One region of the Paraburkholderia steynii genome, then DNA from elsewhere that is predicted to be linked to it. Evidence: predicted binding sites of a transcription regulator. Region 1 holds the regulator's gene; each other region holds the start of a gene.
What was found. The regulator LexA, encoded in region 1, represses DNA repair genes until DNA is damaged. The targets are predictions, from matches to a motif close to ACTGTATNNNNATACAGT.

Region 1 (10,710 bases):
GAGGAACGCGAGCGCTTCGCGCCACGGCGCACCCGAGCGGCCGAGCAGTTCCATCGCATACATGATGGCCGTGCCCGCGATGCCGCACAGCGCGAAGCCGATACCGTCGAACGGACGCTTCTGCGATTCGCCTTCCGCGCTGATGAAGCGCCACGCGAGCACGATGCCGAGAATGCCAAGCGGCACATTCAGATAGAAGATCCAGCGCCACGACGAGTACGTCGTGATGAAGCCGCCCAGCGGCGGTCCTAGCACGGGCGCGACGAGCCCGGGCCACGTGATGATCGAGATCGCGCGCATCAGGCCGTCCTTGGGCGTCGCGCGCAGCACGGCGAGGCGCCCGACGGGCACCATCATCGCGCCGCCGATACCCTGCACGATGCGCGCCGCCGTGAACTCGACGAGCCCGTTCGTCATCCCACATACAACCGACGACGCCGTGAACACCGCGAGCGCCGCCGTGAACACGTTGCGTACGCCGAAGCGGTCGGCGGCCCAGCCGCTGATCGGGATGAAGACGGCGAGCGTCAGCAGATACGACGTGATGCCGATGGAGAGATCGACGGCATGCACGTTGAACGACTGCGCCATCTGCGGCAGCGCGGTGGCGATGATCGTGCCGTCGAGGTTCTCCATGAAAAACGCCGCGGCCACGAGCGTCACGATCAGCGACTGCCGTCCGTGCGACGGGACGGATGACGTGGACGGCGCATCTGACATCGACATGATTCTCCGAACGTTGTAAGCGCATCGAAACCGGCCATCCGCCTGGTCATGTGCCGGCGCGGCCAGCCGCTATTCTAGCCACGCACGCGGTTTGCGCGGACATGGTAATTTCGCGTTTTACCGATTTATCACCCGCAAGAACACGAACAGGAACCAGGCGATGGAATACCGCAGACTCGGCGATACGGATGTGAAGGTCAGCCTGATCGGTCTCGGCACGATGACGTGGGGCGAGCAGAACACGGAGCGCGACGCGCATGAACAGATCGATTACGCGCTCGACCAGGGCGTCACGCTGATCGATGCCGCCGAGATGTACCCGGTGCCGCCGCGCCCGGAGACGCAGGGCTTGACGGAACGCTACATCGGCACATGGATGGCGCAGCATCGCAGTATGCGCGACAAGATCGTGCTCGCGACGAAGATCGCGGGTCCCGCGCGTCAGCCGCACAACCCGCGTCACATTCGCGGCGAGGGCAACCAGTACGACCGCAAGAATCTCACCGAGGCGCTGAACGACAGTCTCAAGCGTCTGCAAACGGACTACGTCGATCTGTACCAGTTGCACTGGCCCGATCGCAGCACGATGACGTTCGGCCGCCCGGCGTATCCGTGGATCGACGATGCGTACACGGTGCCCATCGAAGAGACGCTCAGCGTGCTCGCGGAGTTCGTGAAGGAAGGGAAGGTGCGTCATATCGGCGTGTCGAACGAAACGCCTTGGGGCGTCGCGCAATTTCTGCGCGCGTCGGAGAAGCTCGGCTTGCCGCGCATCGTGTCGATCCAGAATCCGTATAGCCTGCTGAACCGCACGTTCGAAGCGGGGCTGTCGGAGTTCTCACATCGCGAGCATGTCGGGCTGCTCGCGTATTCGCCGCTCGCGTTCGGCTGGCTGTCGGGCAAGTATGAAGGCGGCGCGCGTCCGGCGGGCGCGCGCATCACGCTGTTCGAGCGCTTCCAGCGCTACAGCAAGCCGCAAGCCGTGCAGGCAACGACGCATTACGTCGAGCTGGCGAAGCGCCACGGCCTGTCGCCCGCGCAGTTCGCGCTCGCGTTCGTCAACAGTCGGCCTTTCCTGACGAGCAATCTGATCGGCGCGACGTCGCTCGATCAGCTGAAAGAGAATATCGCGAGCGCCAATGTGAAGCTGTCGCCGGAAGCGCTTGCGGAAATCGACGCGCTGCACGAACTGCAGCCGAACCCCGCGCCCTGAGCGGCACGCCGCGCGCCGCGACGCCTATGTCGCGGCGCTCTGGCGGCAAGTGTACGAACGCACCTAACGCCACGTTCAATAGCACGCAGGCGCGGGTACAAGTCACCCGTCGCGCCGCTTTCGCCCCCACTTTTTACGATCCCGTTCGATCCGTGTAGAGTGGCCGTTGCCGCGTGCCGATGCGGCAGCCCAGCCGGCGCGCGAACCCGTGCGTGCCGCACGAACGGCAACGTAGTCAACAACACAACGACCGACCCTCACGACGATGAACGCCACGCGTCCCACCTCTTCGTCCGCCGCCCCGACCTGGCCGATTTTCGTGCTGCTCGCTATCGCGGGACTTTTCTACGTCAAATGGTTTCCGTATTACAACCGCGCGTTCACGGCGGCATCGACGCATTCGATCGGCGCGTCGATCCTGATGGGCAAGGCGTCGAGCCCGCCCGCGCCGTCGTGGAGCGCGGCGCTGGCCTACGCGCTCGCGTACGGCAAGGCGATCTGGCAGGCGATGGTGCTCGGCCTGCTGCTCGGCTCGGCGGTGCAGGCCCTGCTACCCGCGCACTGGGTCGCGCGGCTGCTCGGCAAGACGGGCTTCGGCAGTGTCGCGGCGGGCGGCCTGCTTGCGCTGCCGGGAATGATGTGTACGTGCTGCGCGGCGCCCGTCGTCGCCGGACTGCGGGCGCGGCAGGCTTCGCCGGGCGGCGCGATCGCGTTCTGGCTCGGCAACTCGGTCCTCAATCCCGCGACGCTCGTGTTCATGGGCTTCGTGCTCGGCTGGCACTGGGCCGGGCTGCGGCTCGTGCTCGGCATCGCGATGGTGTTCGGCCTCGGCTATCTGGCGAACCGGCTCGTGACACCCGCGGAAGCGCAAGCGGCCGACGCGCACCTCGTCGAACTGGTCGGCGAGCAGCGTGACGGCAATCCGTTCGCGCGCTGGCTGTCGATCTTCGCGCGGATGGCCGTGCGCCTCGTGCCGGAATACATCGTGCTGGTCCTGCTGCTCGGCGCGGCGCGCGCGTGGCTCTTTCCGCAAGTCGGGCCGGAGATCGGCAACGACATCGTATGGATCGTCGCGCTGGCCGTCGCGGGCATGCTGTTCGTGATCCCGACGGCGGGCGAGGTGCCCATCGTTCAGGCGATGCTGTCGCTCGGCATGGGCGTCGGCCCGGCGGGCGCGCTGCTGATGACGCTGCCGCCCATCAGCGTGCCGTCGCTCGTGATGCTCGCACGCTCGTTCCGGCCGCGCGTGCTGACTGTCGTCGCCGTTGGTGTGGTCGCGTTTGGCGTGCTGGCCGGGCTGCTGGCCGTGGCACTCGGCTTCTGAGCAAGCGCCCGTAACAAGCGACCGTAATAAAACGCGGCGTCGCAGCGGCGAATCTCGTCCTAAACTGGGGAGGCAAGCGCGCGATCGGCATGCAGCGCTGGGTGGCATGGGTGTGGCCTTGTTGCACTGCAAGACGCAGTCGGACGGATGCAAATGCTACGATGGCGGCCGTTCATGCCGCCAACGCGGCGCAAGGCAGGACGAATCATTCAGCTGCACAAAACGGCGTGCAAGCGCCAACCAGTTAAATTCAGGACATCGCATGGCCCAACAAAAGACCAATCCGAAACTCGAGCAGGCGCTGACCCGCGGGGATCTCGCTATCCGTCAGGCCAACTCGGCACGCGCCACAGCCGTGCTGCGCGCATTGGGCAAGATGATCATCGACGCATCGGCGACGATCGGCGTCGAAGCGCATACGTCGATTCCCGATGGCGACCGCATTTATGATCCCGTCGACGGCATGTGGCCGCAGGCGCTGCTCGTTTCGCTCGATGGCCCCGTCGAGGAAGCCGACCCGGAAGAGTTGCGCACGATCCGTTTGCGCTCCGACGATCCGGGCACGATGTTCCGCGTCGAGTGGCATCGCGCGGACGGCAAGATCGGCCGCCAGGAAGGCGGGCCGTTCGCGACGGTCGAGTTCATCTCCGACGTCGACGTGCCGTGGTCGGATGACGAAGAGTGATCTGATTGAATCAGCTTGAGGGCGCCGCCGCGCATGAACCTGCGCGCGGCGCCCTCAGCGCATCATGCGGCGGCGGAACAGCACCGCCGATATGCAGAACGGCACCACCACGTACGCGGCTAGCACGGCCACGTGGAGCGCTGCGTCGTTCATCGGGCGGTCGAGCAGCGCCGGACGGATCAGGTCGACGGTGTGGGCGAGCGGCAGCAGTTGCGCGGCGAACTGCGCGGCGGGTGGCAATTGGGACAGCGGAAAGAACACGCCCGAGAGCAGCAGCATCGGCGTGAGCACCAGCGTCTGATAGAACATGAAGAAATCGTACGAGGGCGCGAGCGCCGTCACGATCATCGCGGTGCTCGCAAACGCAAGCCCCGCCAGCACGATGACGGGCAGCGCGATGAGCATCGACGGAAAGCTCGCATAGCCGAGCGCGCCCGCCACGACCATGATGGCGGCGCCCGACAGCACAGCCTTGCTGCCCGCCCACACGACTTCGCCGAGGACGATGTCGCCGAGCGTGAGCGGCGTGTGCATGATCGCCTCCCAGGTGCGCTGTACGTGCATCCGCGAAAAGCCCGAATACATCGACTCGAAACTCGCCGACATCATCACGCTCGACGCCACCGTGCCCGCGGCGAGGAACGAGATGTACGAGACGCCGTCGACATGTCCGACCATCAGCCCGAGGCCGAAGCCGAGCCCGAACAGATAGATCATCGGATCGGCGAGATTGCCGAACATCGACGCGAGCGCGAGCTTGCGCCACACCAGATAGTTGCGCCGCCAGACGGCAATCCAGTTGACGGCGTTCGCGGGCAACGCGGCGAACCGCTCGCGTGACGCGGCGTGCTCGGGGGTGTCGTAGGTGCGTAAGTCCATGTGTTCGGTGCGCCTTGGATGTCGGTGGCGAATGGTTGTGTGCCCGTCAGTCTTGCATTTCGCGGCCCGTCAGACGCAGAAACACGTCTTCGAGATTCGCCGGCCGGTGCAGGTAGCGCAACCCCGCGCGCTGCTTCAGCCGCGCGTGAACGGGTTGCGGATCGTCGACATAACAGAAGAGCGTCTCGCCGCTGATCTCGGTGCGCACCGACAGCGGCGCCAGTTCGTCGCGCAGCGTTGCGGGATCGGGGCCATACACTTCGATCACGTCGCAGCCTATTTCCGAAGCGATCAATTCATTCGGCGCGCCTTCCGCGATCTTGCGTCCTTCCTCGATTACGCACAGCCGGTGACACAGACGCTCGGCTTCTTCCATGAAGTGCGTGGTCAGCAGAATCGTCTTGCCGCGCGCGAGCAGCGAGCGCAGCCGCTCCCAGATCAGATGGCGTGCCTGCGGATCGAGGCCTGTGGTCGGCTCGTCCATGATGAGCACGTCAGGGTCGTTGATGAGCGCGCGCGCGAGCGTGAGCCGCCGCTTCATCCCGCCCGACAGCTCGCCGACGCGCGCATCCGCCTTGCTTTCGAGGCGTGCGAATTCGAGCAGCGTCGGCACCATCGCGCGACACTGCGCGGCGGACAGGCCGAAGTAGCGGCCGAACACGAGCAGGTTTTCGCGGACCGTGAAATCAGGATCGAGATTGTCGAACTGCGGCACGACGCCGACGCGCGCCCGCGCGAAGCGCGAGCGCACTGGAATCGGTTCGCCGCACAGACGGATGCTGCCTGCATCGGGTGCCGCAATGCCGAGCAGCATGCGCAGCGTCGTGGTCTTGCCCGCGCCATTGGGACCGAGCAGCCCGAAACATTCGCCCTTGCGCACATGAAACGACAAGCCGTCGACGACAGTTTTCTCGCCGTAGCGCTTCTCGACCTGATGAAATTCGATTGCAGCTTCAGTCATACGAAGACGGATGCTCCCTGAATAGGTGCGTGGCCGGTGCAAAGCGCGAGACGGCTGCCTATTTTAGGGCATCGTGCGTGCCGCGTTTGGCGCATGGATGCGCGTCGCTGGCGGATCGTATGCACGATCTTGCACCGCGTCATGGCGCACTGCGCGGGCCACCGCACTTAGCGTTTTCCATCCCTTGCATGTGGAATTGCGGCGCACCATGATTCAGATGAGACCGCGATAGTCGCGGGCATGGGGGAAGCAAAATGGCGAGCTACAACAAGATTCTGCTGTGCTACGACGGCTCGCGTGAAGGCCGCAAGGCATTGCGTTGCGGCGCGAATCTGGCGCTCGATCTGGGCGCGGAGACGCATTTGCTGTCGGTCGTCGACATGCGTTCGAGCATTGCGCAAAGCGCAGGCCTGCTGACGGACGTCGCATGCGGCAGCTTCGAAAAGACCGCGCGTGAGATTCTCCAGGAAGGCGTCGACTGGCTCACGGAACGTGGCGTGAAGGCGACGGGGCATTTCGCGTTTGGTCATCCCATCGACGAAATTGCGTCGCTAGCGACCGAGTTGCACGTCGATCTGGTGGTGGTCGGGCATCGCTGCCGCACGGGACTGTCGCGCTGGTGGATGGGCGCGGGCAATACGCCGCTGCTGGACCGCGTGTCGTGCAGCATTCTGGTCGCGTGCTCGTCGGCGGCTGAAGAGGAGCAGGCGGCTGCGTGAGGCAGCCGCCATCTGGCGCACGTGTTGTGAAGAAGCGTCAGCCGTTCAGATCGACGGCTGACAGCTTCCACGTGAAAAGCCCCTGCCTACGAAAGATCGCCGCATAGCGCGTGTCGCCGACACCGTGCTGATAGCTCACAACGAACTCATTGACACCGCGATATCCCGCCGTGGTTTGCGGCGGCTGCGGCGGCGTGTTGCTATTGGCGTTAGCCTGGCTAGATGCGGGCGCAGGCGTTGGTGGCGAGTTGGGCGCCGGATTGTCCGCTCGAGCAGCGGGCGGAGGAGGCGGGCGCTCGCCCGGTTCGCCGCGCGGCGGAATGCCGTTGAGCAATGCGGCGACACCATCCGGCGTCGCATAGGCATCGACGAGCGGACCAATCAATGCAACGCCGATCATCGCGCCGATGGCGGCAAGCGGATTGCCGTTGTGCTGCACGTCGAGCCGGCGCGTCAGCAATCCCGTGACCTGTAGCTTGAGGCTGTCGCGCAGCGCCGGGTAATCGACGTATTCGTTGACCGTTTCCACATCGCGGGAATCGGCGGCGCGTTTGAGCCGGTCGAGCGCGATATACGGCGATGCGTACGCGTAACCCAGCGCAGCCACGACGACGATCACGATCAACGCGATCAGAAGTGGCCGGCCAACCCGGCCTTTCATCCTTACCAAACCTGCCATTGTGCGGAACGCTCCGTTTTCAATATCGATCAGGTGTGGACCCGATCGGCACCGAAACGATCCCACAAGTTTGCAAGCAAGCGTTTCACAGCTCCGATATCAGGCGCACGTGGCGCGCTCACGCTGCCTGCTGCGTCAGTTGATCGCCTTGCTCGGCAATCGCGCGATCGATCATGTTGCACACGGCGTCCACCGTGCCGACCATGATGAGTCGCGACGACCCGTGATAGACCCGCACGGGCGCGCGCCGCGCCGGTTCCGCGTTGAGACCCGAGTTCAGCGACACGCGCGCGAACGCCGGTTGCGCGGACGGCAGCGGTTGAGGTTCTTCATCGAACAGCGATGCCGTGCGACCCGTGACGTTCGACGCAAGCGCCGTCAGCGAACCACAAGGGACGAGCTCGCGCAGATGGCGCAGACGACCGAACTGGCGAAAGGGCAGCAAGCGGGCAAGGCGTTCCATGAGTCTCTCCAGACAGTGTTCAGCTAATTAGAATTCCGTCGGCCGGATCAGCCCGACCGCGATGCCTTCCAGCGCGAACTCCGCACTGCCGGCCTGAACAAAAATGTTTTCGTAATCGGGGTTCTCGGCAATCAGCTCGATGCCGTTGGGCCGGCGCTTCAGACGCTTCACGGTCACGTCGTCACCCAGACGCGCGATGATGATCTGGCCGTCTTTCGCTTCGCTCTTTTTCTGCACGGCGAGCAGGTCGCCGTCGAAGATGCCCGCGTCGCGCATGGACAGGCCGCGCACCTTCAGCAGGTAGTCGGGCTTGCTGGAGAACAGCGACGGGTCGCACGTGTAAGTCTGCGAGATATGTTCTTGCGCGAGGATCGGGCTACCGGCTGCCACGCGGCCGACGAGCGGCAGCGACAACTGCATGATGCTCGCGTGCGGCAGCGTGAACTGATGCGGGGAGTCGTCCTGGCCCGCGAGCAGGCGGATGCCGCGCGACGCGCCCGCCGCCAGTTCGATCACGCCTTTGCGCGCCAGCGCCCTCAGGTGTTCTTCCGCCGAGTTCGCCGAGCTGAAGCCCAGTTCGGCCGCGATCTCGGCCCGCGTGGGCGGGAAGCCCGTGCGCTCGATAGCGCGGCGGATCAATTCGAAAACCTGCTGCTGACGTGCGGTGAGTTTGGTCATGGCGCCACTGTATGGATAGACAGGTGACTGTATTTTTATACAGTATTCGGCGCATTTCAAGCTTTACTTTAAGTTCGTCGCGGCGGGTGTCGTGTGAACGTCGAAAGGCGACGCTGAAACGGCGCTACGGACGCGCTCGCGGACGCAAACCATTCCTTTACCACTATTGCGTATTAAAAAATGAAGAAACATTATTTTTAATGATGAAGCCGCCCGGATAGACTGGCCTCCATTGATGCAGCAGCAACGCCCACGCAGCGGCAGAGGCGCTTGCCGCTTGCGCAGCAGCGAATCGCGGCAATCAGCGGAAAACAGGCAATCACACTAACAAGACGGAGAAGGTCGATGGGTATTCGGATCACGGGGTTGGCAGGAGCAAAGGCAAAGCGCGGCAGCGCGAAGCGGTTGGTCGCAGCGCTCGCGCTGGGCGCGGCGTCGGCGGTCGGGATGATCGCGCAGGCGCATGCGGACACCACGCTGCTGAATGTTTCCTACGATCCGACCCGCGAGCTGTATCAGGACGTCAATCAGGCCTTCGGCAAGGAATGGAAGGCGAAGACGGGCGAGACGGTCACCTTCAAGCAGTCGCACGGCGGCTCGGGCGCGCAGGCGCGTTCGGTGCTCGACGGCCTGCAGGCCGATGTCGTGACGCTCGCGCTCGCTTATGACATCGACGCGCTCGCTAACAAGGGCCTCATCAACAAGGACTGGCAGAAACGTCTGCCCGACAACGCATCGCCGTACACGTCGACGATCGTGTTCCTCGTGCGCAAGGGCAACCCGAAGCACATCAAGGACTGGGACGATCTGGTGAAGCCGGGCGTGTCGATCGTGACGCCGAACCCGAAGACCTCGGGCGGCGCACGGTGGAACTATCTGGCGGCATGGGCGTACGCGTCGCATCTGCCGGGCGGCAGCGACCAGAAGGCCAAGGAATTCGTGTCGAAGCTGTATAAGAACGCGGGCGTGCTCGACTCCGGCGCGCGCGGCGCGACGACGAGCTTCGTGCAGCGTGGTATCGGCGACGTGCTGATCGCATGGGAAAACGAAGCGTTCCTGTCGGTGAAGGAATTCGGCACCGACAAGTTCGAGATCGTGGTGCCGTCGGCGAGCATTCTGGCCGAGCCGCCTGTCGCCGTGGTGGACAAGGTGGTCGACAAGCACGGCTCGCGCAAGCTCGCCGACGCGTATCTGAACTTTCTCTACAGCGAGGAAGGCCAGGAAATCGCCGCGAAGAACTTCTACCGTCCGCGTTCGAACAAGGTGCCGGCCACGCTCACCGAGAAGTTTCCGAAGCTGAAGCTGTACACGGTCGACGACTCGTTCGGCGGCTGGACGAACGCGCAGAAGACGCACTTTGCCGATGGCGGCGTGTTCGATTCGATTTACCAGCCGCAGTGAAACCACGAAGCGGCAATGTTTGAACAAAGGCGCGCCCTCGGGCGCGCTTTCGGCAATGGTGCGACGGCACGCGTTGCAACGCATAAAACCTGAAAGAGCTTTCGCATGACGACGTTGACCTTTCGCAAGCCGAGCGCGATACCCGGCTTCGGCCTGACGCTCGGCATCACGCTGGCGTATCTGAGCCTCGTGGTGTTGATACCCCTCGCGGCCACTTTTCTCAAGACGGCCACGCTCGACTGGAGCCAGTTCGTGCGCGCCGTTACGTCGCCGCGCGTGCTCGCGTCGTACCGGCTGACGTTCTTCTCGGCGCTCGGCGGCGCGCTGATCAACGCGGTGTTCGGCTTTCTGGTCGCGTGGGTGCTGGTGCGCTACAAGTTTCCGTTCAAGCGCATCATCGACGCCGTCGTCGATCTGCCGTTTGCGCTGCCCACATCGGTGGCGGGCATCTCGCTCGCGGCGATTTATTCGGGTAATGGCTGGGTCGGCCAGTTTCTCGAACCGCTCGGCATCAAGATCGCGTTCACACCGGCGGGCGTGCTGGTTGCGCTGACCTTCATCGGCTTGCCGTTCGTCGTGCGGACCGTGCAGCCCGTGCTCGAAGAGTTCGAGCGCGAGCAGGAAGAGGCGGCTGCGTGCCTGGGTGCGTCGCGCTGGCTGACGTTCCGGCGCGTCGTGTTTCCTTCTGTGTTTCCCGCGTTGCTGACGGGTTTTGCGTTGGCGTTCGCGCGCGCGTTGGGCGAATACGGCTCGGTGATCTTCATCGCGGGCAACGTGCCGATGAAGTCGGAGATCACGTCGCTGCTGATCATCACGAAGCTCGAGCAATACGATTACGCGGGCGCAACGGCGCTGGCTGTCGTGATGCTGGTGGTGTCGTTCCTGATGCTGCTGCTGATCAACACACTCCAGTGGTATCTGCAGCGGCGCACGACCCGCGGCCGCACGGCGCCTACCGTGCCGGTTGTGTCGTCGGCTGCAC
Region 2 (10,710 bases), on a different contig from region 1:
CGGACTTGTCAGGTTTAGACTCTGACCAGACCGTTCCGATGTCGACGGCATCGACGACACGTAGATTTGAGCGAGGTCAGTTTTCGTCGATGGCTGCAAGTACAGATTCATAGTCAATGAATCTACATGGTTCTTTTAGTATGGCGGCCTGGTCGATTTACGAAAATGGGAGCGCGGTAAGCAAAAAAAGTGGCCGCACCGAGACATCTGGTGCGGCTCCGCCGAATGGAACCCCCGTTCGGTTCCAATTTACCGCTTCCGAGATCATGAAAAAGACCGCGCCAGCATGGGCCGGCGCGGCACAACAACGATCTAGACCAGTTGTTCCACGGGGTTGGAACGGGATAATTCTAGGGGATCGATGCCGACGGCTTTCGTCAGAATATTTCCCGGATACGCCAATTTTGCCCAATACCGGTTAGCGGGGATCTGGGTAGCATTGTCCGCGTACGAAAGTCGCCCACCAACACACCCTGGGTGAGGTAGATCGTTTGAATTCGCCGTCATGGATGCATCAAGGGCCGATTAGAACGATTGCGATCAAATGAACGGGATCGTGAGCATCAAAGGATAACAAATCGACAACGCGAGGGCGTCTGTGGTGGGAGAGTCGGCTTGCTCGTAACGCGGAGGGCAGGACGGCTTTATACCGTCGAAGGCAACCCTCAGAACATGTACGGTTCAAAAATCAAATGCGCAACTCCTCGTCGTTGTACTGGCTGTTCAGACCATTCCAATCTTCAAACTTGTAGCGAGTTTGACTACCTTGCTGCGCGCAGGAAGTTCAGCGAGCGAGACGTGTTCGATGACATTGAATGGTTTGTCCGGATAGCCGGGTATGCGCTGGCCAAAGAGCATGATGCAACGACCAGCGTCATGGCGACGGGAACCGTAAGCAATACCTTGAGCGTCGGGTCTTTGGTCAAATGCTGCCTGTGCCCACTGTCGGGTCTGCGGGTAAAAGGCTGGCAGACTTTCGATCAACCGATGTCGCTCCAGTCCCAGTGCAGGAAGATACGGACTATGAAAGCTCACACACTGGATCGGATCATCGAATGCGATGCGAGCAATCTGATAGCTGTCCAGCCTGTCGAGATCGAAGCTGCCTGCCGGGTTAAGGGGGATGTCGTGAAAAACCGACTCCATGATTGCGCAGTTAAACGTGCTGGCTGCGTAGTAAGTGTGGACGGGCGTTGCGTCCGGTTGTTTGAGCGGTGCGAACCGGGTGTCGCCCCAGCCCTTGGCAAAACTGGACGCCGTGTTGGGATGAGGATCCACTGAATAGACGTGATACCATTCTGGCACGTCTTCTCGGGTTATTTCCTCCAGTACGAACTCTTCGCTCTCGCGCGGAGCGGGGATCCAGATCACGCGCTGTAGCTCCCATGATGCCGACGAGCCGCTGCCAGGACATCATCCGGACGGTCTAGCGCATCCCTGGGGGCCACTGGCCGTGGATCTCCCGGGCCCTGCGTCGCGATCCAGCCGTTTGGAGCATGAAACCATGCAGCGATCTTCCACGTATCGGCAACGGGTCCGAGCGCAGCAAGGATCTCGCGAATGATGGGCAAGGGCTGGCACAGAGCATCGAACTGATATGCCGCAAAGTATTCCCGGCCATTCACGTTCACGCTATAAATCCGGCCGCGGCGTTTCCAGTCGCTGGCCGGCTGGGACTTGCTGCCCGGCGGCGTCTGCTGCAGAGCATTTATCTGCTCGGACGTCAGCCAGTCGCCGGACTCGAAAACAGCGCGCATTGTCGCCATTCGCTGCTGCCGCTCAAACAGCAACTCGTCGGATGGCTCGACGAGACGGGTCACCAGACGCACAATTTCGTCTGCCCGCTCGATGACGCCTTGACTCGCATCTGGAGTTGAGAACATCAGTCTTGCAGCCCGCTCAAAGCTTGCCTGGAAGGATTCCGCAACCGCCGGGTTGACCCCTGCCGGCAGCGGGACACTGAACTGGACGTACCGACCTTCGGAGCCTTCGACCTTCGCGTGGTCATCGAGAATCATTGCGACCTCCGTCAATGCCAACATTGCCAACATATTAACACTTCTCGGCAATGTCGGCACAGGTTAGGTCGATATGGAAAGCAATATATTTGACATGTTTTTTATCAACATTTTGGGGCCAGATCATCCAGTGCCTGCAGACCGCCCTCGGCCCAACTGAGAAACGCCTGCACCTCGCGTCGCACGTCCTCAAGTCTGGCGGGCTCGTGGACCGCCGTCATGTCGCCCAGCATGACCTTCCACGCCTTGCCCGTCGTCGCGAATCCCTCCAGCAGCCGGCGGCGGTTCGCCATGAAATGAATCTTGAACTCGTCGGCGATGGGAATTTCCATGTCGAGCGATTTGCGCCACATCTCCATCGACACGAGCATGAAGTCGGGATCGAACTCCACAACCATCGGCTTCTGCCGCTTTGCTGCGTCTTCCGTCATTTGGACCCATTCATCCAGGTTGTGCGATGCTGGCGGAACTGCGCGTGAGTCGGGTCGTTCAAGACCTCGATGCCAGTTTTGTTTTGAGCCCCGCAGCGTTGCTTTGGCACACATACACTCTGAAAGGAGTTGAAGGCCGCGCGGTCAGTTGCCAGTGACTTGCGAGAGGCTCGCAACGAGCGCGGCCAATCGAAGGCCGAAGGCGCGGCGCATGCTGCCGCCAAGCAAGGCACCAAAAGCGCGCGAGTAATCCGAAGTAGTTGGTTCCTGTTTCCCGATCAATCGCGCAATCTATCCACTCCGGCGATCGTCAGCGCTTCGTGCAGCGATATGTAGCCCTTACGGTCGTGCTTCGCGAGAATGCTCTCAGACGCCCCCTCAAGCGCACTGGCCAGAAGTTTTGCGTCAGCCGGTCCGTACTTCCACTCGAGTACTTTCCGGACACGTGAAGCGAAGAACACGTTGTGGCGTTGACCGCGGTGGCTGTAACTGGTATCGAGTTCGCTTATGTACTTCCACGCGCCTTCGCTCACCAGCGAGCCGTTTGCGCGGATGCGGAAGCAAAGCAGCGGGCCGTCAGAGGGGAGGCTCGACCATCCGTCGAAGATTTCGTATGGCGAGACGCTGGGCACAACCGAGCCACTTCGCTCAATGTCGGACAGTTTCGTGGAGGCCGCTTTGACGGCTCGCTCTGACGCGTCATCGCTATAAATGCACATGTAGATCGGCACGCCGTCGACTTGTTGGCGGTGCACATCGGCAAAGCGGGCCCCACTGCGACCACTGCTGACGAATGCCGCAGTATTCTGGTCCCCCCACATTGCCTCCGCCTGCTTGAGGTCATCGTCCGTAACTTGCAACGCGGCAGCCCACAGTTTTTGGTACCACGCGTCCATATCGCGAAGGCTGTCTCGGTCATTTACGAGCCAACCTGCCTCGTGCCACCCGGAGCCCATATCCGGGTTTGTAGTCAGCCCGTTTTCGGACAGATTCGCTGAACCGATGATCGCACTGGTATCGCCAATAATAACCTTTGCGTGAAGGTTTCGGAGATGACGAATCTCGATGCCTCGATACGCTTTTAGGGCTTGGATTGCTCTGGGGTTCGTACCACCAGACAGTAAATTGCAAAGCAAGCGTACAGAAGCGGTGGATCTTCCGAGGATCTCGTCGCAGCCTTGGCCGACGAATGCGACGGCTGCCGAAACTGGCTCGCCGGAATCGACCAGCTTGAGAACTTGGTCGTGGTAAGTAGCTGCAGTTATGAACACGTTTTCTTCTCTCGTTGGGTAGCGACGACACCCCGCAATTTCATTTCCGCGGTCGCCTATTCGAAAAGGTCGTTCAGGCGAGCCGCCGCCGTCCATTCGCCAATTTGTTCGGCACGCTTACACTTCGCGGTAGTTAATTGGCCGCCTGCCAACCGTCACTCGTCAGCGAAACCGGTTGGGTCGCTTGGCCCTTCCCCGCCACGTCAGCAGCGAGATCGGGATAAGCGGCCTTCAACTGCTCGTTCTCGGCCCACTTCGGGACATCATCGATCGCGTACGAGTAATAGACCGTCGTGGTCGTCACGTTCCCCACGGTTACCGGTGCATCCCATTTCACTACCTTCGTCAATTTGGCCTTTCCATAACAGAAGCGACCGGTTTCCTGTTTCGGGTATGGCTGCAACTCCTCGCGTACCAGGATCTTCTTGCCTTCATCGGTCAAACTGAAAATCGCTTTCTTGCGGAAGTTGGTCGACGCGCTTGGACCCTCCTCTTTCACTGTCGCTAGTCCTGCATTAACGAATCCGATGCCTGCGTCGTAAAACGCGTATGGATTGCCGTGATCCGATGGCTCTGAGGAGGCCGGCCATGACGCTGCGGGGAGACAGTGTTCGGGGCTCGCGGCCAGCTTTTGATTGACGGCGGCCGCGAAGTTCTCTTCGTTTGGCGTCGACTTGTTCGAGCAGGCGGCCAACAAGACAGCGGTAGCGACGGCCGCCGTGAGACGAAGCGAGAAAGTGTTGTGCATGTCGACGAGCGCGCAATCGTAATAAGAATGTTCGCAAATCTATCACGCAACTCGAAGACGATGCACCGGTGCAATAAACCGATTGTTCGCCGGGAGAACCGGTTTCAACCTCTTTACGCATCCAGGCTATACTGTATATATATACAGCTTTTTAAGGGGGAGCGATGAGCGCCGTATCGCTACCGGAGGCCATCCATCCGGATCTCTGGAAAGGCAACCAGCTTGCCCGAGCCGCCTCTAGGGTCGTCCCTTGCGGTGACGAAATCCTCGCAGCAGAACTGCCTGGCGGCGGCTGGCCTCGCGGCGCGCTCACCGATCTGCTTGTCCAGCAGACCGGCTGCGGCGAACTGCGTCTGCTACGGCCCGCCCTTGAGCGCCTGGGATCGAAACCGATCGTGCTCCTCCAGCCACCGCACAACGTCCAGCCGACCGCATTCGCGTGGTGGGGCCTCGATCCGTCGAATCTGCTGATCGTGAAAGCACTGAAGACGGCAGACGCGTTGTGGGCGGCCGAGCAGATTCTGCGCGCGGGCACCTGCGGCGCGCTCGTGTTCTGGCAGCAGCACGTGCGGCCCGAGGCGGTGCGGCGGCTGCACTTGGCCGCGCAGACGTCGGAGTCGCTCTTTTTCATGGTGCGACCGCTCGCAACGACCCGCGACGCCTCGCCCGCTCCGCTGCGCCTCGCGATTCGCGCTGCGAAAGGTGGCGTCGATGTCCAGTTTCTGAAGCGCCGTGGCCCTGCCCGCGATGAACCGCTGTTCGTCTCTCTGACGCCCTCTCCAATCCTGAACGTAAAACGCAATGCAGCTGTGGATAGGCGTCCATCTCCCGTTGTTGTGCCTCGAAGTGTTCCGGCCGAAGTGGTCGCGTGAACCCGATGACGGCGCAGGCCTCGCAGTGCTCGAGAAGGAGCGCGTCATTGCGGCCGACCCGTCCGCACGCGCGGACGGTGTCTGCATTGGCATGCGGCGCGGCGGCGTCTTGACGCTCGCACCTGCCACCATCATGCAGGAGCGCGACGGCTCTGCGGAGGTCAACGCGGTGCGAGAAATCGCGACAGGGCTGCTGAACCTCTCGCCGCAGGTTGCGATTGCCGAGGAAAGCACGGTGCTGGTCGACGTGTCAGGTGTGGCCTTGATTTTCGCGCAGGTTTCCCGTTAGGGCGCCCTTGCCTGGCAGCGCATTGCCTTGCGTCCCCAAATATTTTTATATAAAAATCAGCTAGTTGCTGCCTACCTGTGTTGGGTACACATATAGGCGGCGGTGTATGCACTCAAAATGACCGTCGCTATCGACCCTTCATCGAGCTGGGCGAGCGGTCAGTCTCCGCCAACTTGCCCGTGGCGCGTGCAAGTCGCAAGCTTGCCGGGGATTGATGACGGCCGCCGAGTTTCGGGAAGCTTGCGGTGCGCAGGTAAAAGACGTCTCCCGGCCCCCTTCGCCTCCATGACGATTAGCGCGACGTGGTGACCTGCAAGCTTCTCAAGCATCGAGTCAAAGCTGACATGATCATTCGGAAGATTCAACGGAGTGGATGTCACACCAACTGCTATGTCCAAAGTGGCTTTCGCCACGTCGATGCCAGCAATGACCAGCGTCGGATTCGGAACTGGCAAGCTCGTCATTACCCCTCCTTGGACATGCGAATTCGCTACAGACAACTGTTCGGGCTTTCGATGAGCAGTTCGGCACTGCGCCTTAATGATTGGAGACGGGCTTCAATCCCATGGAAGTTCTGGCTGCACGAGCCTCGCTAAACTTGCATCTACACCAGCCTGTGATCGCATTGCCCAACATCCGTTTGGCACGTTAGTCGCGCATGGGAAAAGCGGACTCGACGCCAACACATTCCTTTCGAACTAGCGATGGGAGAGGGAGGTCAAGGCGTACTGCGCGTGCGCCACGCGGGCGAGCCACGTATGGCAGGAAGTCGCGAATGGCGACGAGGTGCTTGTGGTCTTTCATGCCGGGGCGAAGCCTGCCTGTCGCCGGTATCCGGGCAAGCATGAACTGCACGAGCGGGGGTGCCGACCTGAAATTACATGATTGTCCATGCTCACGGACGCATCGCGATCATCGACGAAAGCGTTATGCGCGCAGTGTCATCGATCGCTTGACGCGCGCGCACGAAGCCTCGCAGCCATAACCTGGAACAGGGTCGATGCGTCCATGTACTACCTCACAATCGAATCCAAACAAGGCTGCGTCTACAAGCCAAATGCCGTTTTCATCATGCTCAAGCGATCGGCAACCCGTCGTGCATAGCCCTTGGCGCCCCCGCTATAGCGACATAGCGCGCCCTCGAGGTCTCCGCCTGACGCCCTTATGTAGTCTCGGAGAATCGCGGACCCAATACGGACGTTGGTGCGCGGATCGGTCAAATCGGACGTGCGAAGGACACGGTCTCTGTGTTGAGATGGAAGTACTTGCATGAGTCCCTTGGCGCCAACAACACTTATCGCAAATCGGTCGAAACTAGATTCGACTGCGATCACTGCAAGCAATAACAACGGCGAGATTGCGTAACGCCTTGCCGCAGTTAGCACCGCGTGACCGATTCCCAAGGCGTCGTGTAATCCTATATGAAAGCGCGAACTCACAACAGCTGCGATTTCCTCTGCTGTGGGTGCTTCCTCTAGCGGCAGTTCGACCGCTTCAGCCGACGTCGGCAAAGCCGGTGCAGCAGCGCCATAACACAGCCCCGTTAGCGAGCAGAAAACCACAATAGCCGAGAGGACGATGTCGCGCAGGCGGCGAGCAAGAGGGTGTAGCCACCCAATTGAATCTTCCCTCAGGTTCGTGAACATGGTCTATGTTCCTCAATATTCCATGGTCACGACCGGTTCAATCGTCTTCCATGGAACGACACGACGACGGATAGATGAAAAAACAAAGTAGAAAATCGAAGTGTCGGGTACTGTCCAATTCAGTCTTTAAGAAATCAAACAATCTGCCCAGCACCTTCCGCAGCGGAAACAGCAGAGTCGTCAAGCCAGACGCTCGAGCGCCCGATCAATGCAAGCTGCGCACGTTTCGCTCGCAACCAACTCGCGAACGCTATTGGCATAGCGTCGGTGCGCTACGGGCACCTGTCCACGCTCTTGCATTCTTCACGTTTGATTTGTTCATCCAGCTCGACCCGCCATGCCCGGCTCGCCCGAAGTCTTTTCGATACCCATCACAATTCTCCTTCACCGCAAATTAGCATTACAGTAAGCATACCTTACTAAAATCTACAGTCCGTCGGTAGACGTTCCTGTTCAGCCAAGGCACGAACGTGTATTCGTCGTATGCATTGCTGCCCACATAAATCCAGTTGCTGAGAATGTTGGACATCATCGTCTCCTACTCTTTCCACCATTAATGGGCGCCGGTTTTGCGACAAAGGCCGCTCCATGCCGGCTTTCATGTCCTCCGATGCCAAGGCGCTGGGTTGTTAACTCGCTCGCCTGCGGCACATCAGTACCTATATGTAGTACATGAAGCATAAGATAGGTAAACATACCAACGAGGTCAAGAAAAATTTTGATGGCGTGTCCCACTGGCTTCGCGGCTGAAAAGGCGGTCTCGAGCGCTCAAGCTGCTTGCGGGTGCCGGAACCGCTTCCCGGGAGTTGTCATGGGGCTGGCAGGCTAGTGCGTAACCCTGGGGAGACCGGGATACCCTCTCTTTTTCCTCTTGCACAATGTTTTTCTTTGTGACCTAATTTTGGTGCCATTACCTAGGATGATTCTGGAAGCGATTGCAACCGAAGCACCGAACGACAGCGAACAACCGGTCGAACCGCAACTGCCCGACCAGGTCGCCCGGGCGGCCTTCGCGAACGGATTTGCGTTTCGGCCGTGAGCCTTGTGCGCCGGGCCAGCTACTGCTCGCCAGGAAGATCTATGGCCCGACGGCATCTTCCTCGTCGAACGCCTCGCGTGCCTTCATCGATCGTTGAACCCGTGAAACGTGGTCTGGCAGGATCTGGGGCACGTTTGATACTTCGCCATTGGCCGTAACCCGCAGAACACAGGGAATTCCCCGTCTTTTCTTCTTTTTTCTATTTTTGTATTATGACCTAACTTTGGTAGTATTTTCTACGAAGGCGCCGCAGGAAGCGTTTGCAACCTGGTCGCCTTTTGACAATTCAGGAGTTCAGCTATGGATGAAGCCACGCGCAAGGCGTTCGCGGAGGACGGCGCCGTTCCGGTCAAGGGCCTTCTCAACGAGCAACAGTTGGCCCGGTGCCGACAGGTCTTCGACTGGGGTATAGAGAACCCAGGGCCTATGGCCTGCAGCCTCTTCGACGGCACAGTGCACAAGACGCGCAACGACAACGCCAATCCGTATGCGAAGGGACGTCTGGACGAGCTCGTTGGAGAGCTGCCGTTCGGCCGACTGTTCGCGGATCTCTGGGGCTCAGACAACGTCTGGTATTTCGCAGAGGAACTGTTTCTCAAGAGCGGGGGCAATAGCGGCCGCTCGCCTTGGCATCAGGACACGTCCTACCTGCCATGGAAGGGGATGCACTTTGGCAATGCCTGGATCAGTTTCGAGGCCGTGCCCAAACAAAATGCGCTTGAGGTCGTGCGCGGGTCGCATCAAGGCCCCCGTCACGACGGCACGACCTTTCAAAATGCTGAAGATCCGACTGATCCCTTGCATGGCGGCGATGTCTGGCCGCGCCTGCCGAATATCGAAGTAGGGCGCCGCGCTAACCCGGCTGCCTACGACATCCTTTCGTGGGCGACCGAGCCGGGTGACGTCTTGCTGATGCATCCGGGCGTACTGCACGGTGGCGGCGCGGTGGACCCAGCGTTTCCGGATCGCCACACGCTCGTACTGCGCTTTTTCGGCGACGACGCGGTTTTCAGCCCACTTCCGCAACCGAGTATCTCGGGCTTCACCGCGGCTGGGGTCTTGTTCCTCGAAGAACTTGCTGCGTTGAAAGACGGGGATCCGTTTCGCGCAACGTGTTTCCGTCAACTCGTCTGACCAAAGGAACCACCATCATGGCAACGCCCACTTCGCGGCAACCGATCATCCCGAAGCCGTTCCAAGCGTTCTACGACGCCTATCACTTTTCTCCCGCGACCCGCGTGGGGGACACGATCTGGGTCTCCGGTCAGGTCGGCATCGGCCCCGACATGAAGGCCGGCGAGGGCATGCAGGCTCAAGCCCGCATCGCCTTCGAGTCCCTGAAGGCCGTCCTCGAGACGGCGGGCGCGAGCCTATCCGATGTGGTGGAATTGACCACTTTTCACACTAACCTTCGCGACGAGATGAAGGACTTTTCGGCAGTCAAGGACGCGTACTTCCCGGCGTGCTATCCGTCGTGGACGGCGGTTGGTGTAACGCAACTGGCGCTTCCGGAGTTGTGCATCGAGATTCGGGCGGTGGCCGTGGCAGGGTGCGGCGACGGCTGAGCGGTTTGGTCCAGGGGCATTGGGTTTGAATCAATCCATATGTAGTGCGAATGAATGTAGGATAGGACGGAGAGTCGAGATGAGAAAGCACACAATCGGAGCCGTATCCGCCATCGCGGCATTGTTGCTCATGACCGGAGTGGCCGTCGCCGAGGACCTTACGCCGGTCGGCGGCGAGCGCGCGGCCAGCAAGGACGGGCTCGTGCCAGCGTTTGCCGGCAGGGAAGCCACGCCCGGAGGATGGGAATGGGGCAAGGTTCGCGGTGACTTCTGGAAGTACAAGAATGAAAAACCGGTGTACACGATCGACGCATCGAACGTCGACAAATATGCCGACAAGCTTTCGCCGGGGCAGACCCAACTCGTCAAGCAACTGAAGGGCTATCGCATGGACGTCTATCCGTCACATCGCGAATGCCAGTTGCCGGAATTCGCCGAGCAGAATTCGAAGGCAAACCTCACGACGGCGAAACTTGCTTCGGATGGCGAAACGGTGCAGGCCGCAGTGCTCCCGGGGGTCGCCTTCCCGCAGCCGAAAAACGGCGCCGAAGCGATTCTGAACTACGAGACGCGCTATCGCGGCGAAGGGATCGAGTGGTCGCCCGTTGTAACGTCCATTTCCCCGCGCCCCGGCAGTAGTGACTGGATCGACGCAGTCGGTCCGCAGGCGTTCTATTTCCCTGCAGGCAAGGAAGGCAAGACCACACCGCAGGACGTCGACCAGTTTAACCTCGGCGCGTATTTCTCGGTCGATTCGCCCGCGGCGCTGGCTGGTCAGGCTTTCGTGCAGCGCCAGTACTTCGACAAGGACTCGGAAACGTACTACTACTT
Region 3 (10,710 bases), on a different contig from region 1:
CTCGCGCGCCTCGTCGTTCTCCTGCCGCAACGCGAAAGACGGGTGATACGTGGCGATCACCTGCATCCCGTCAACATCGATCGGCCGGTCGATCCAATCGCGCAAACTGACTTTCTCGTGCAGCAGCGCGGTCAACGCAGACGCGCCCAACGTGACGACGACGGCAGGCTTCACACGTTCCAGTTCGCGTTCGAGCCAGTAACCGCACGCATCGATTTCCTGCTGCGCCGCTGTCTTGTGCAGGCGCCGTTTGCCGCGCAGCATCCACTTGAAGTGTTTGACGGCGTTGGTCAGATAGAGATGCTCGCGCCGCAACCCCGCGCGCTCGATCGCGACATCGAGCAATTGGCCCGCTGGCCCGACGAACGGCTTGCCAGCGAGATCTTCCTGATCGCCGGGCTGTTCGCCGATCAGCATGATGCGCGCATCGTCTGGACCGATGCCATCGACGGCCTGCGTCGCGTGCCGCCATAGCTCGCAGCGCCGGCATGCGTCGAGCGTCGATGGCGGCTGACGCGCCGGCTGTGCGCTGTGCGCATCGACAGGCACGCTCTTGCCGCCCAGCACGCCGACGCCGCGCGCCTGCGCGACCCGTTGCGCGCCGCTCTTCGCTTCGCTGATCATCGACGGAATCAGGTGCGCTTCGGGCAAGCCTTTCCAGAAGCGCACGGGCATGTGCTGTTCGAGCGCCGTCTCGTTCAGGCGCGCGGGATTGAACGTGCTGCGGTAGTAGGCGAGCCAGAGCGCTTCGGATTCGTCGGCGGTGTGCTTGCAGCGGTCGCTGGATAACGCCGGGCGGCGTTCGAGCCGCAACGCGCTGCCGTTCGACCATGCTGCGCTATCGGGCGTCGAGATGAGCCACGTCGAGCGGCCCATGCGGCGTGCGAAATGCTCGGCCGACCAAGCGAGCACATCGTGCTCCGGCTCGTACCACGCGACGTACTCGGGCAGATCGGCCGCTGGCGCATCGTTGCCGGGCTCGCGCAACCGGAAGCGCACATACGCGATCATGTCGTGCTTCGCGCGCCGTACGGCCTTGGCCATCTTGTACAGGCGCGCGCCGTCGCAATCGGCGGCGGACGCGACCGAGCGGTCGCCGTCATGCCATCGCCAGAGCACGCGGTAGAGGAACGCCCAACGTGCCGTGTCGCGATAGAGCCCTGCGTCCTTCAGCAGTTCGCCGAGCTCGCGGGAAATGCGGACATTGGCCGGAGCGGTCGTTGCCTTCGACACAGGCGCGTGATCGTCGAACAACGCGGGCGTGGTTGCGCGATCGTCATCGCCAACTACACGCCAGTCGATATCCTCAGGCGCAATGCGGCTCGCTAGCGCCTGCAGCGCGGCTTCGCGCCACGCCGTATAGCTGTCGTCGATCGAGATGACTTGCATGCGCTCGTGTCCGCGTCAAAGCAGCGACAACTGCGTCGGCGGCGGCGTCAGTGCGTGACGTAACCGCTGCGTCGACGCGTCGGCGTGCGCAGGGCGATAGTCCGCTGTCACGACGAACGGCCGTGTCTTGTCCATCGAACAGCGCAACTGCACGAGATCCTGATAGCGGATGCGCCGCGAGCGCCGCAGTTCCACCAGACGCTTGGCGTTGCGCATGCCGATGCCCGGCACGCGCGCGATCATGCGTGCGTTCGCGCGATTCAGATCGACGGGAAAGCTCTCCCGATGACTCAGCGCCCACGCGAGCTTCGGATCGATATCGAGCGCGAGATTGCCGGGTGTGTCGAACAGTTCGTCGACGCGAAACCCGTAGCCGCGCAGCAGAAAATCGGCCTGATACAAACGATGCTCGCGCAACAGCGGCGGCGCCTTGGCCGGCAGCGCCGTCGGACTGTCGGGAATCGGGCTGAACGCGGAATAGTAGACGCGCTTGAGCCGGTACGAGCCGTACAGCGTTTCGGCTGTTTGCAGGATCGTGCTGTCGCTGGTGTCGTCCGCGCCGACGATCATCTGCGTGCTTTGCCCAGCGGGCGAGAAGCGCGGCGCCTTCGCGTCGCTCTCGGCTTCGTCGCTGGCGAGGCGAATCGAGCCCATCGCGAGGCGGATCGTGCGGGCGCTTTTCTCGGGCGCGAGCCGTTCCAGACTGATGTCGGTCGGCAGTTCGATATTGACGCTCAGGCGATCCGCGTAACGGCCCGCTAGCGCGATGAGTTGCGGATCGGCATCGGGAATGGTCTTCAGATGGATATAGCCGCGAAACAGGTGCTCCTCGCGCAACGACTGCGCGACGCGCACCAGTTGCTCCATCGTGTAGTTCGATGAGCGGATCACGCCGGAACTGAGAAACAGCCCGTCGATGTAATTGCGCCGGTAAAAGTCGAGTGTGAGGCTCACGACTTCCTCGGGCGTGAAACGCGCGCGCGGCACGTTGCTCGTGCGCCGGTTCACGCAATACTGACAGTCGTACAGACAGAAGTTGGTCAGCAGGATTTTCAGCAGCGACACGCAGCGGCCGTCAGGCGTGAAGCTGTGGCAGATACCCGCGCCCGTGCTCGCGCCGAGCCCGTCCGCGCCGCGCGAACTGCGCTGTGGCGCACCGCTGCTCGCACACGACGCGTCGTACTTGGCGGCGTCGGCGAGTATTTCGAGCTTTTTGAGCAGTTCCATGGCAGACGGAGATACTGTATATGCGTACAGTATTCTACGCCGTCGCGTGTCGTCCACAAGGCACGTATCGTGGCAAACGCGGCGGCTGTCCCCGATTTGTCCTATTTTTCAGTGGATAAGCGGAACCACGGCGGCGGCTTCTGCCTTCACACAACTTCACAGCTCGCCGGCGGCGCAGTGCCATCATTGCTGCCCCCGAGCCAAATCGACGTATCGACGGTTCGAAGCCTCAGTTTTGTCGCGGTGAAGGACATGATCGAATGACATCCCAGCCAGATATCGACCAGCGCTACGCGGCAGCCGAGCAAGCCTTTTTCGCGGGCGACCACGGTACGGCGCGCGCGCATCTGGACGCCGTCCTGCAAGCGCAGCCAGAACACGCCGCCGCGCTACATCTGCGCGGCCTCGTTGCGTTCGAAGCGAAAGAGCCGGGCGGCGCGGCGCACTGGATCGAGCACGCGCTGCGCGTGCGGCCCGATCCCATTTTCTACAACAGCCTGAGCGTCGTTCAGATTCGCTCGGGCGCGCTCGCCGAGGGTGCGGCGAGCGCGCAACGCGGCCTCGATCTCGCGCGCAGCGAGCCGTCCGTGTCGATCGAAACATCGATTCTCGCCTTCAATCTCGGCGTCGCGCTGCAACTGAACGATGACATGGAAGCGGCAGAGCACGCGTATCGCAGCGTGATCGAAACGAACCCGGCGCACTCCGGCGCGCACAACAACCTCGGGCTCGTGCTGAACGCGCTCGGCGATGTCGAAGCGGCCATCGTGCATCACCGGCGCGCGTATGAGCTCGATCCGTCGAATCTCGAAGCGCGCAGCAATATCGGCCATATGATGCTCGCGGCCGGGCGATACGAAGAAGCGTGGCCGCATTTCGAATACCGCTGGGCCGCGCTCGGCAACAATCGCGGCGAGCGTGGTGCGCGGCCGGCTGAATGGCCCGTGCCGCAGTGGCTGGGTGAAGCTTCGTCGAAACGGGACGCACGGCTGTTCATCGTGTACGAGCAGGGGCTCGGCGATGCGTTGCAGTTCAGCCGCTTTTTCCCACTCGCGCTGGACCGTTTCGCTACGGTTGGCTTCAACTGCCCGAAGCCGCTGCGGCGGCTTTTCGAGGATTCGTTTGGCGAGCGTTATCCGCAGTTGCGACTGCTGGACGATGTGCCCTCCGACTGGAGCGAATGGGACTGCTATTCGCCGATGCTCTCTCTGCCGATGGCGCTCGAAATCGGCTTGCAGAACCTCGGCTCGGCGCCGTCGCGTTATCTGCGCGCCGATGCGCAGCGCGCCGCATACTGGCGCGCGCGTCTCGCGGCTATCGCGCCGCAACGCGTGCCACGCATCGGCATCGTGTGGGCGGGCGGCAAAATCAACGCGCATATGGACAGGATGCGCAGCATCGCGCCTGCGCAGGTCGAGCGGCTTCTCGCATGGCCGCGCGCGCAGTGGATCAGCTTGCAGAAAGCGGACGATGCTTCGAAGGAACTCACTGCGGCGCCGCGTCCGAACGTGACCGACTGGATGAACGAGATCGCGGATTTCGCCGACACGGCGGCGCTCGTCGAACCACTCGATCTGGTGATCGCCGTCGATACATCGGTTGCGCATCTCGCCGCGGCGATGGGCAAGCGCGTGTGGCTGCTCAATCGCTACGCGGGATGCTGGCGGTGGCTGCGTGAGCGCACTGATAGCCCGTGGTATCCGGGCATGCGGATCTTCAACCAGTCGGAGCGCGGCAACTGGGTCGACGTGCTATCGAATTTGATCGACGCGCTGGAAGCCGAATTTCCAACACACGCATAAAAGCAAAACGCGGCGCATACAATGCACCGCGTTTTCTCGAACACGATCCGCCACGGCGAATCGCGTATTCCGCTATCCGCTCAGATCGCCACTTCAGGCGGTGCCTGGCGGAACAGACGCGTGATCCAGCACAGATACGCGATACCCAGTACGAACCACACCGCGCCGAGCATGAGCGCCGTCTTTTCGAGGCTCGCGAGCAGCCAGATATCGGCCACTGCGCCGATCAGCGGAAACACCAGCCCGCCGAACACGCCGATCTTGCGCTCGCCATGATTGCCCGACAGATACAGACGGATCACGCACAGGTTGACGGCCGTGAATGCGAGGAACGCGCCGAAATTAATGAACGACGTCGACGTCGCCACATCGAGCTTCAGCGCAATCAGCCCGACGATGCCCGCGATCGCGATATTGATCGCCGGCGTCTTGAAGCGCGGATGGATATAGCCGAAGAAGCGTTTCGGCAGGATTTCATCGCGGCCCATCGCGTACAGCAAGCGGCCGACGCTCGCCTGTGCCGAAATACCCGACGCGAACTGCGCGAGAATCAGACCCGCGAGAAACACGGTCACGAAGATATCGCCGCCGATCATCTTCGCGACTTCGAACGCGGCCGAATCCGTGTCCTTGAACTCGACGCCGGGGTGCGCCAGCTGCATCGTGTACGCAGCGATCACGAAGATCGCGCCGCCGATCAGCGCGATCAGCAGGATTGCGCGCGGCATGTTCTTCTTCGGATCGATGGTTTCTTCCGTCAGTGTCGACACGGCATCGAAGCCGAGATACGAATACGCGGCGATCGCGGCGCCCGCCATCGTTGCGCCGAGCGGCACATGCGGCTTGAAGAACGGTTCGGCCATCGCGATTCCACCCGGGCCAGCCGCCGCCGACGCATAGTGCCAGCACAGCGCGACGAACATCGCGACGATCGCCAGTTGCACGACCATCAGCACGATGTTGAAGCGCGCGGCCAGTTCGATCCCGACGATGTTCAGGCCGCTCGTCAGCACGATGAATGCGACGATCCAGATCCACGACGGCACATGCGGAAACGCCGCGTTCAGATACGCGGCGCCGATCAGCCAGATCACCATCGGCAGGAAGAAATAGTCGAGCAGCGTCGCCCAGCCGATCAGGAAGCCCAGGTGCGCGTTGAAGGTCTTGCGCGTGTACGTGTACGCCGAGCCGGCGACGGGGAAGAGCCGCGCGAGCTTGCCATAGCTGAGCGCGGTGAACGCGATCGCGATCAGCGCGAGCAGATAGGCGAGGGCGGCCGTGTCGTCGCTGGCTTTGGCGAGCACGCCGTAGGTGCCGTAGACGATCAGCGGCGCCATGTAGGCGAGACCGAACAGCAGCACGGACGGCAAGCCGAGCGTGCGCTTCAGATGCGACGGTTCATGGGATGACGACGCTTGCATGATTTCTCCTAAAGCCAGGCCGAGAGCGATGGCCGATATGGATGTCTTCTGGATGCCTTATGGTGCCTATGGCTGGCATTTCGACGGGCGTGGGCGCACCCGCGCAGGGCGCGCTCGGCCCCGTGCGGTGCATCCCGGACAGACTGCTGAAAAGCGTTCAGTCGCTGCGGCGGCGGCGCGCTTCGACCATCAGCGCGCGATGGCCATTCGACTGTTCGACAGGCACGAGGCCGAGCGGCACGCGTGCATCGTGCAGATAGTTGTAGTGCTCTCGGCTCGCTTCGAGCCGTTTGAAATCGACGGTCGCCTTCGTCACCGTTTCTTCGCCGCCCAGTTCGAGTACCGTTTCTCCGAACGGATCGATCAGCGCGGAGAGGCCGGGGAAGGTCAGGTTGTCGTCGCCGGAACCGCAGCGGTTCACCATCAGCGCGAACATCTGGTTTTCCATTGCGCGTGCCTGGATCGCGCGGCGATGCACGGGGCCGAACGGGTCCATGTTGCCGTTGGTGACGATCAGCAGATCGGCGTCGAGCGCCGCGACGGCACGCGCCGATTCGGGAAATTCGATGTCGTAGCAGATCAGCAGGCCCACGGTGAGGCCATTCCACATGCAGGTTTCGAAGCGGTCGCCGGGCGTGAACACGCCTACATCCGATGCCCACAGATGCGTCTTGCGATAGCGCAGCGCGATGTCGCCGCGTTCGTCGACGAGCACCGTCGTGTTGTAGAACTGGTTGCCGTCGCGTTCGGCGAGGCCCACTGCGACGGCGACACCCTTTTGCCGGGCGGCGTCGCGAACCGCGGTCAGCGCGGGGCCATCGAGCGTCTGCGCGACGTCGGCGATGTTCTCGCGCGTCGGAAAACCCGACAGCGTGGTTTCGGGGAACACGATCAGCTTCGTGCCGCCCGCTGTGTCGGCGCGTCCGATTGTCTCGACGACCTTGCGCGTGTTGTGCGCGACGTCGCTGTCGATCAGCGCGAGTTGCGCCAGTTCTACCTGCATGGTGTTGCCTCCTTCCAGATGCCTTTCAGCGGTGCGCAATGTGCGTTGCGCATCCGTGTTTCCTGCGATTTTTGTGCCGCGCGGAACAGTGCGTACGTCGCCCGCTTCTCGTATTGAGGCGGATTATCAGGGTATTATTTTTGTCCTGAAATTACCCACGAGGGTTACCCTCACCGGAGGACACGATGGACTTCGAATGGCGAGATCTCGCTTTTCATCGGGAGATCGGCTCGGCCATCGACGCCCTCGATGGTCCGCATTTCTGGGCGCGCCTGACGCGTGTGCTTGAAAGGCATGTCGGTTTCGACAGCTGGGTCGCGTTGCGCTTCAAGCGCGATGCCGCGCCGCTCGTGCTCGCCGAGCAGGCCATGCCCGACGGCAAGATCGACCTGATGTTCCAGGACTATCTGGCCGCGCTCTATCAGCTCGATCCGTTTTATCTCGCCACGTTCGAAACGCAGGCGTCGGGCTTCTACACACTCGCCGACGTCGCGCCCGACAACTTCCGGATGACCGAGTACTACCAGCGTTACTTCAAGAAGAACATCGTCGGCGACGAGGTGCATTTCAATGTCGTGATCGATCGCGATCACACGATGGGCTTTTCACTCGGCAAGACGAGCCGCTACGACGAGCGCGAGATCGCGTTGCTCACGCTGTATTCGCCGTGGGTGCTCGCGTTGATGCAGCAGCGCTTGCGTTTCGAGAAGTTCGTTGGGGAAGAAGAGCCGCGCGCGACCGGAAACGAAGAGGCGGATCTGCATGCGCGCTTCGGGATGCTGACTGGCAAGAACGGGCGCGGCGCGTTGACTGCGCGCGAGATCGAAGTGGCGATGTTGTCGTTGAGTGGATTCTCGTCGCGCGCGATCGCGGAGAAACTGTCGATCTCGTTCGAAACGGTGCGCGCACACAAGAAGCATATCTACGCGAAGCTCGGCGTCGGATCGCAGTCCGAACTGTTCGCGATGTTTTATGAACCGGGGAGAACGGTCGAGCCGGAGTGAATGTTGTCGCGCTGCTTCGATTGCTTGTGATCGAAGCAGCGCTCGGTGCTACCAATGCGTGAGCGCGTCGAGTTCGTGGCCTGGTGATGGCTTGAACGGCTTAATAGCGGTCGAGCCGGTTGCCCGCAACACGCACGCGATCGCCAGGATGCAGGTCGCCGGGCGAGCCGACATCGAATGCGCGTACGGAGCCGTCGTTCAGTTGCACCGAAACCCGGTAGCCGCCCGGCGACGACGCGCCCGCCTGCTGACCCAGCTGGTTGCCCGCGACGGCGCCGCCCAGCACGCCGATCGCAGTCGCCGCATCGCGTCCATGGCCGCGCCCGAACTGGTTGCCGATCACCCCGCCGACAACCGCACCGATCACGGTGCCTGCGACGCCACCCGCCGTCACGGCGCCTGGATTCGCAAGCGGCTGGATCGACGCAACTACGCCGTATTGCTCGCCGTATCCGTAGCTCTGTTGCGGCTGCTGGTAAGCCTGATTGTCTTGCTCATCGGGCTGATCGTAGCCGGGTTGTTGATACTGCGGCTGTTGCGCATACGGCTGCTGATAGGGCTGTTGATAAGGCTGCTGATACTGAGGCTGCTGCGCATAGCCAGGCTGCGCATAGACCGGTTGCGCCGGTTGTGCGTAGGCCGGTTGCGTGGCGTAGGTCGAGCCATAGCTCGCGCCGTACGGCGAATTGCCAGGGACAACGCAGCCTGCGAGCGGCAGCGTGACGCAGAGCGCGATCAACGTAGTTCGAACGAGAGGGCGAGCAAAACGGGTGTGGGTCATGTTACGTGATTGTCGAGATGCCACCAGGTGTGGACCGCGACGAGTATAGGGAAACGCGCATCGCTAGTGATGCGCGGCCCGCGTAACAGTGTGTAAATTGCGCGTCCGATAAAAGCGCCTGGTGAAACAGTGGTGCGCGGGTGGGAAAAGCGGCTGAAAAAAGCGAGGAAGTCAGAAGCGAAAGCCGGTGCCGACGCCGCAGCTACCGCCAACTCCGCCGCTGCCGCCGCCGATGTTGCAAAACACGCCGCAGCCGGACAACGCGAGCGACAGTGCGACGCCCGTTACAAACACCCTCGCGAACGAGACGACGCGGCGGCGATTTGCGCCTGGCATCCGCGAGCCGCGTGTGGTGGCGAGCTTTGGGTGAATTGAGACGATGGCGGGAGTGAAATTTCGATGGGACATGACGGAGCCGGAAGCGCTGAAAAACCGACAACCATATCTCGGCCTGGAATGCCAGCCCATACGACTAATCCTAATCCTGGGTGTGTCCTCTAGGCGTCTGACAAATCCATTTCTCAGCGTCCTGATAAAATGCCAGAGCCGCAACGTAGTGGACTGCAAATGAAATTGCTTGATGCACTTGTCGAACAACGGATTGCCGCCGCGGCTGCGCGGGGCGAGTTCGATTATTTGCCGGGAACCGGCGCGCCGCAGGTTCTCGATGACGACGCCCTGGTGCCCGAGGAAGTTCGAGTAGCGAACCGCATTCTGAAGAATGCGGGCTTCGTGCCGCCCGCCGTCGAACAACTGCGGGCGCTGCGCGACCTGCAGAACGAGCTGGATGCCGTCAGCGACCGCAGCAGCCGCTGCAGGCTGCAAGCGAAGATGCTGGCCCTCGATATGGCACTGGAATCGCTGCGCGGCGGGCCGCTCGTCATGCCGCGCGAGTACTGTCGCCGGATCGCGGAGCGCCTGTACGAGCGCGTCGCGGAAGAGCCGACCGCCGACGCGGGGCCGGCGTGAACCCCGGCGTCGATCCGGCTGTTTTGCCGTCTGCCGTTTCCATTTCGTCTGAAGATTTGATCATCCCGTCCTGCTCGGACGTCAGCGTCGCGAACGAAACGAACGCTGCTACCGACACTCCCGCGCCCGAACCCGCCCCCATTACCGAACGCGATCGCCGCTTCATGGCGCTCGCGCAGGCTGCCGCCGAAGAGGCGCGTGCCGTCGGCGAGGTGCCTGTCGGCGCGGTGCTGGTCCGTGGCGACGAAGTGATCGCGAAGGGCTTCAATCATCCGATCGGCGGTCACGATCCTTCCGCGCACGCCGAAATGGCCGCGCTGCGCGCCGCCGCGCAAAAGCTCGAAAATTACCGGCTGCCGGGCTGCGAACTCTATGTCACGCTGGAGCCTTGCCTGATGTGCGCGGGCGCGATCATGCACGCGCGCATCGCACGCGTCGTGTTCGGCGCGCGCGATCCGAAGACGGGCGCCTGCGGCAGCGTCGTCGATGCATTCGCGAATCCGCAACTGAACCATCACACGACAGTGACGGGCGGCGTGCTCGAAGAGGCGTGCGGCGCTGCGTTGCGCTCGTTTTTCGCCGACCGCCGGCGCGCTGCGCGGGAAGCGCGGGCGGCGGCCGCATTGAACAACGCATCGGATGCGGCCGATCCGCGTCCGGATACCAATCAGACCCTCTGACTTGCCACTTCATATGGCCAAGCACCGCACCATCGAACTGATCGCGCCTTCCGGCTATCCGCACGATCCGAACGCGGTTCATCTCGCGTTGAAGCGCTTGCGTGCGCAAGGGCATCACGTGGAGAACGTCAACGCGACACAGCGGCGCTATCAGCGGTTCGCCGGCACGGATGGCGAGCGCGCGGCGGAACTCAATCGCCTCGCGGATCCATCGCGCGAACTGCCGGATATCGTGCTCGCCGTGCGCGGCGGCTACGGCGCAGTGCGTATCCTGCATGGGCTCGACTATCGCGGCCTGCAGCGCCGCCTAGGCGACCAGCCGATCGCCTTCTGTGGACACAGCGATTTCACGGCACTGCAGCTTGCGCTGCTGTCGCAGGCGAACGTGAAGACGTTTGGCGGCCCGATGCTCGCCGTCGACTTCGGCGCCGAAA

Region 2: imuA (translesion DNA synthesis-associated protein ImuA) is a predicted target of LexA. The motif match lies at 4,599-4,616, and genes of this name have one in related genera.
Region 3: BLT65_RS00635 (putative DNA modification/repair radical SAM protein) is a predicted target of LexA. The motif match lies at 2,630-2,647, and genes of this name have one in related genera.

What each region holds. Positions count from the first base shown of each region.
Region 1 covers NZ_FNDI01000006.1:12,072-22,781, reverse strand. The annotation lists gene BLT65_RS12805 (MFS transporter) at 1-726, opposite strand, end outside; gene BLT65_RS12800 (NADP(H)-dependent aldo-keto reductase) at 887-1,939, shown strand; gene BLT65_RS12795 (permease) at 2,205-3,263, shown strand; gene BLT65_RS12790 (hypothetical protein) at 3,526-3,948, shown strand; gene BLT65_RS12785 (ABC transporter permease) at 4,003-4,827, opposite strand; gene nodI (nodulation factor ABC transporter ATP-binding protein NodI) at 4,874-5,788, opposite strand; gene BLT65_RS12775 (universal stress protein) at 6,043-6,507, shown strand; gene BLT65_RS12770 (DUF2939 domain-containing protein) at 6,545-7,186, opposite strand; gene BLT65_RS47190 (hypothetical protein) at 7,305-7,649, opposite strand; gene lexA (transcriptional repressor LexA) at 7,677-8,327, opposite strand; gene BLT65_RS12755 (sulfate ABC transporter substrate-binding protein) at 8,673-9,728, shown strand; gene cysT (sulfate ABC transporter permease subunit CysT) at 9,834-10,710, shown strand, end outside.
Region 2 covers NZ_FNDI01000027.1:91,147-101,856, reverse strand. The annotation lists gene BLT65_RS35680 (RES family NAD+ phosphorylase) at 724-1,371, opposite strand; gene BLT65_RS35675 (hypothetical protein) at 1,368-2,018, opposite strand; gene BLT65_RS35670 (hypothetical protein) at 2,123-2,449, opposite strand; gene BLT65_RS35665 (phospholipase D family protein) at 2,728-3,816, opposite strand; gene BLT65_RS35660 (hypothetical protein) at 3,854-4,468, opposite strand; gene imuA (translesion DNA synthesis-associated protein ImuA) at 4,633-5,340, shown strand; gene BLT65_RS35650 (Y-family DNA polymerase) at 5,366-5,629, shown strand; gene BLT65_RS35645 (hypothetical protein) at 5,788-6,093, opposite strand; partial or broken gene BLT65_RS48130 (FMN-binding negative transcriptional regulator) at 6,254-6,611, shown strand; gene BLT65_RS35640 (lytic transglycosylase domain-containing protein) at 6,676-7,275, opposite strand; gene BLT65_RS35635 (phytanoyl-CoA dioxygenase family protein) at 8,615-9,448, shown strand; gene BLT65_RS35630 (RidA family protein) at 9,466-9,879, shown strand; gene BLT65_RS35625 (DUF1329 domain-containing protein) at 9,959-10,710, shown strand, end outside.
Region 3 covers NZ_FNDI01000001.1:127,765-138,474, reverse strand. The annotation lists gene BLT65_RS00640 (UdgX family uracil-DNA binding protein) at 1-1,389, opposite strand, end outside; gene BLT65_RS00635 (putative DNA modification/repair radical SAM protein) at 1,405-2,616, opposite strand; gene BLT65_RS00630 (tetratricopeptide repeat protein) at 2,877-4,418, shown strand; gene BLT65_RS00625 (APC family permease) at 4,499-5,839, opposite strand; gene BLT65_RS00620 (carbon-nitrogen hydrolase family protein) at 5,997-6,842, opposite strand; gene BLT65_RS00615 (response regulator transcription factor) at 7,028-7,846, shown strand; gene BLT65_RS00610 (outer membrane lipoprotein) at 7,947-8,627, opposite strand; gene BLT65_RS46275 (hypothetical protein) at 8,799-9,035, opposite strand; gene BLT65_RS00605 (DnaJ family domain-containing protein) at 9,195-9,596, shown strand; gene tadA (tRNA adenosine(34) deaminase TadA) at 9,737-10,276, shown strand; gene ldcA (muramoyltetrapeptide carboxypeptidase) at 10,290-10,710, shown strand, end outside.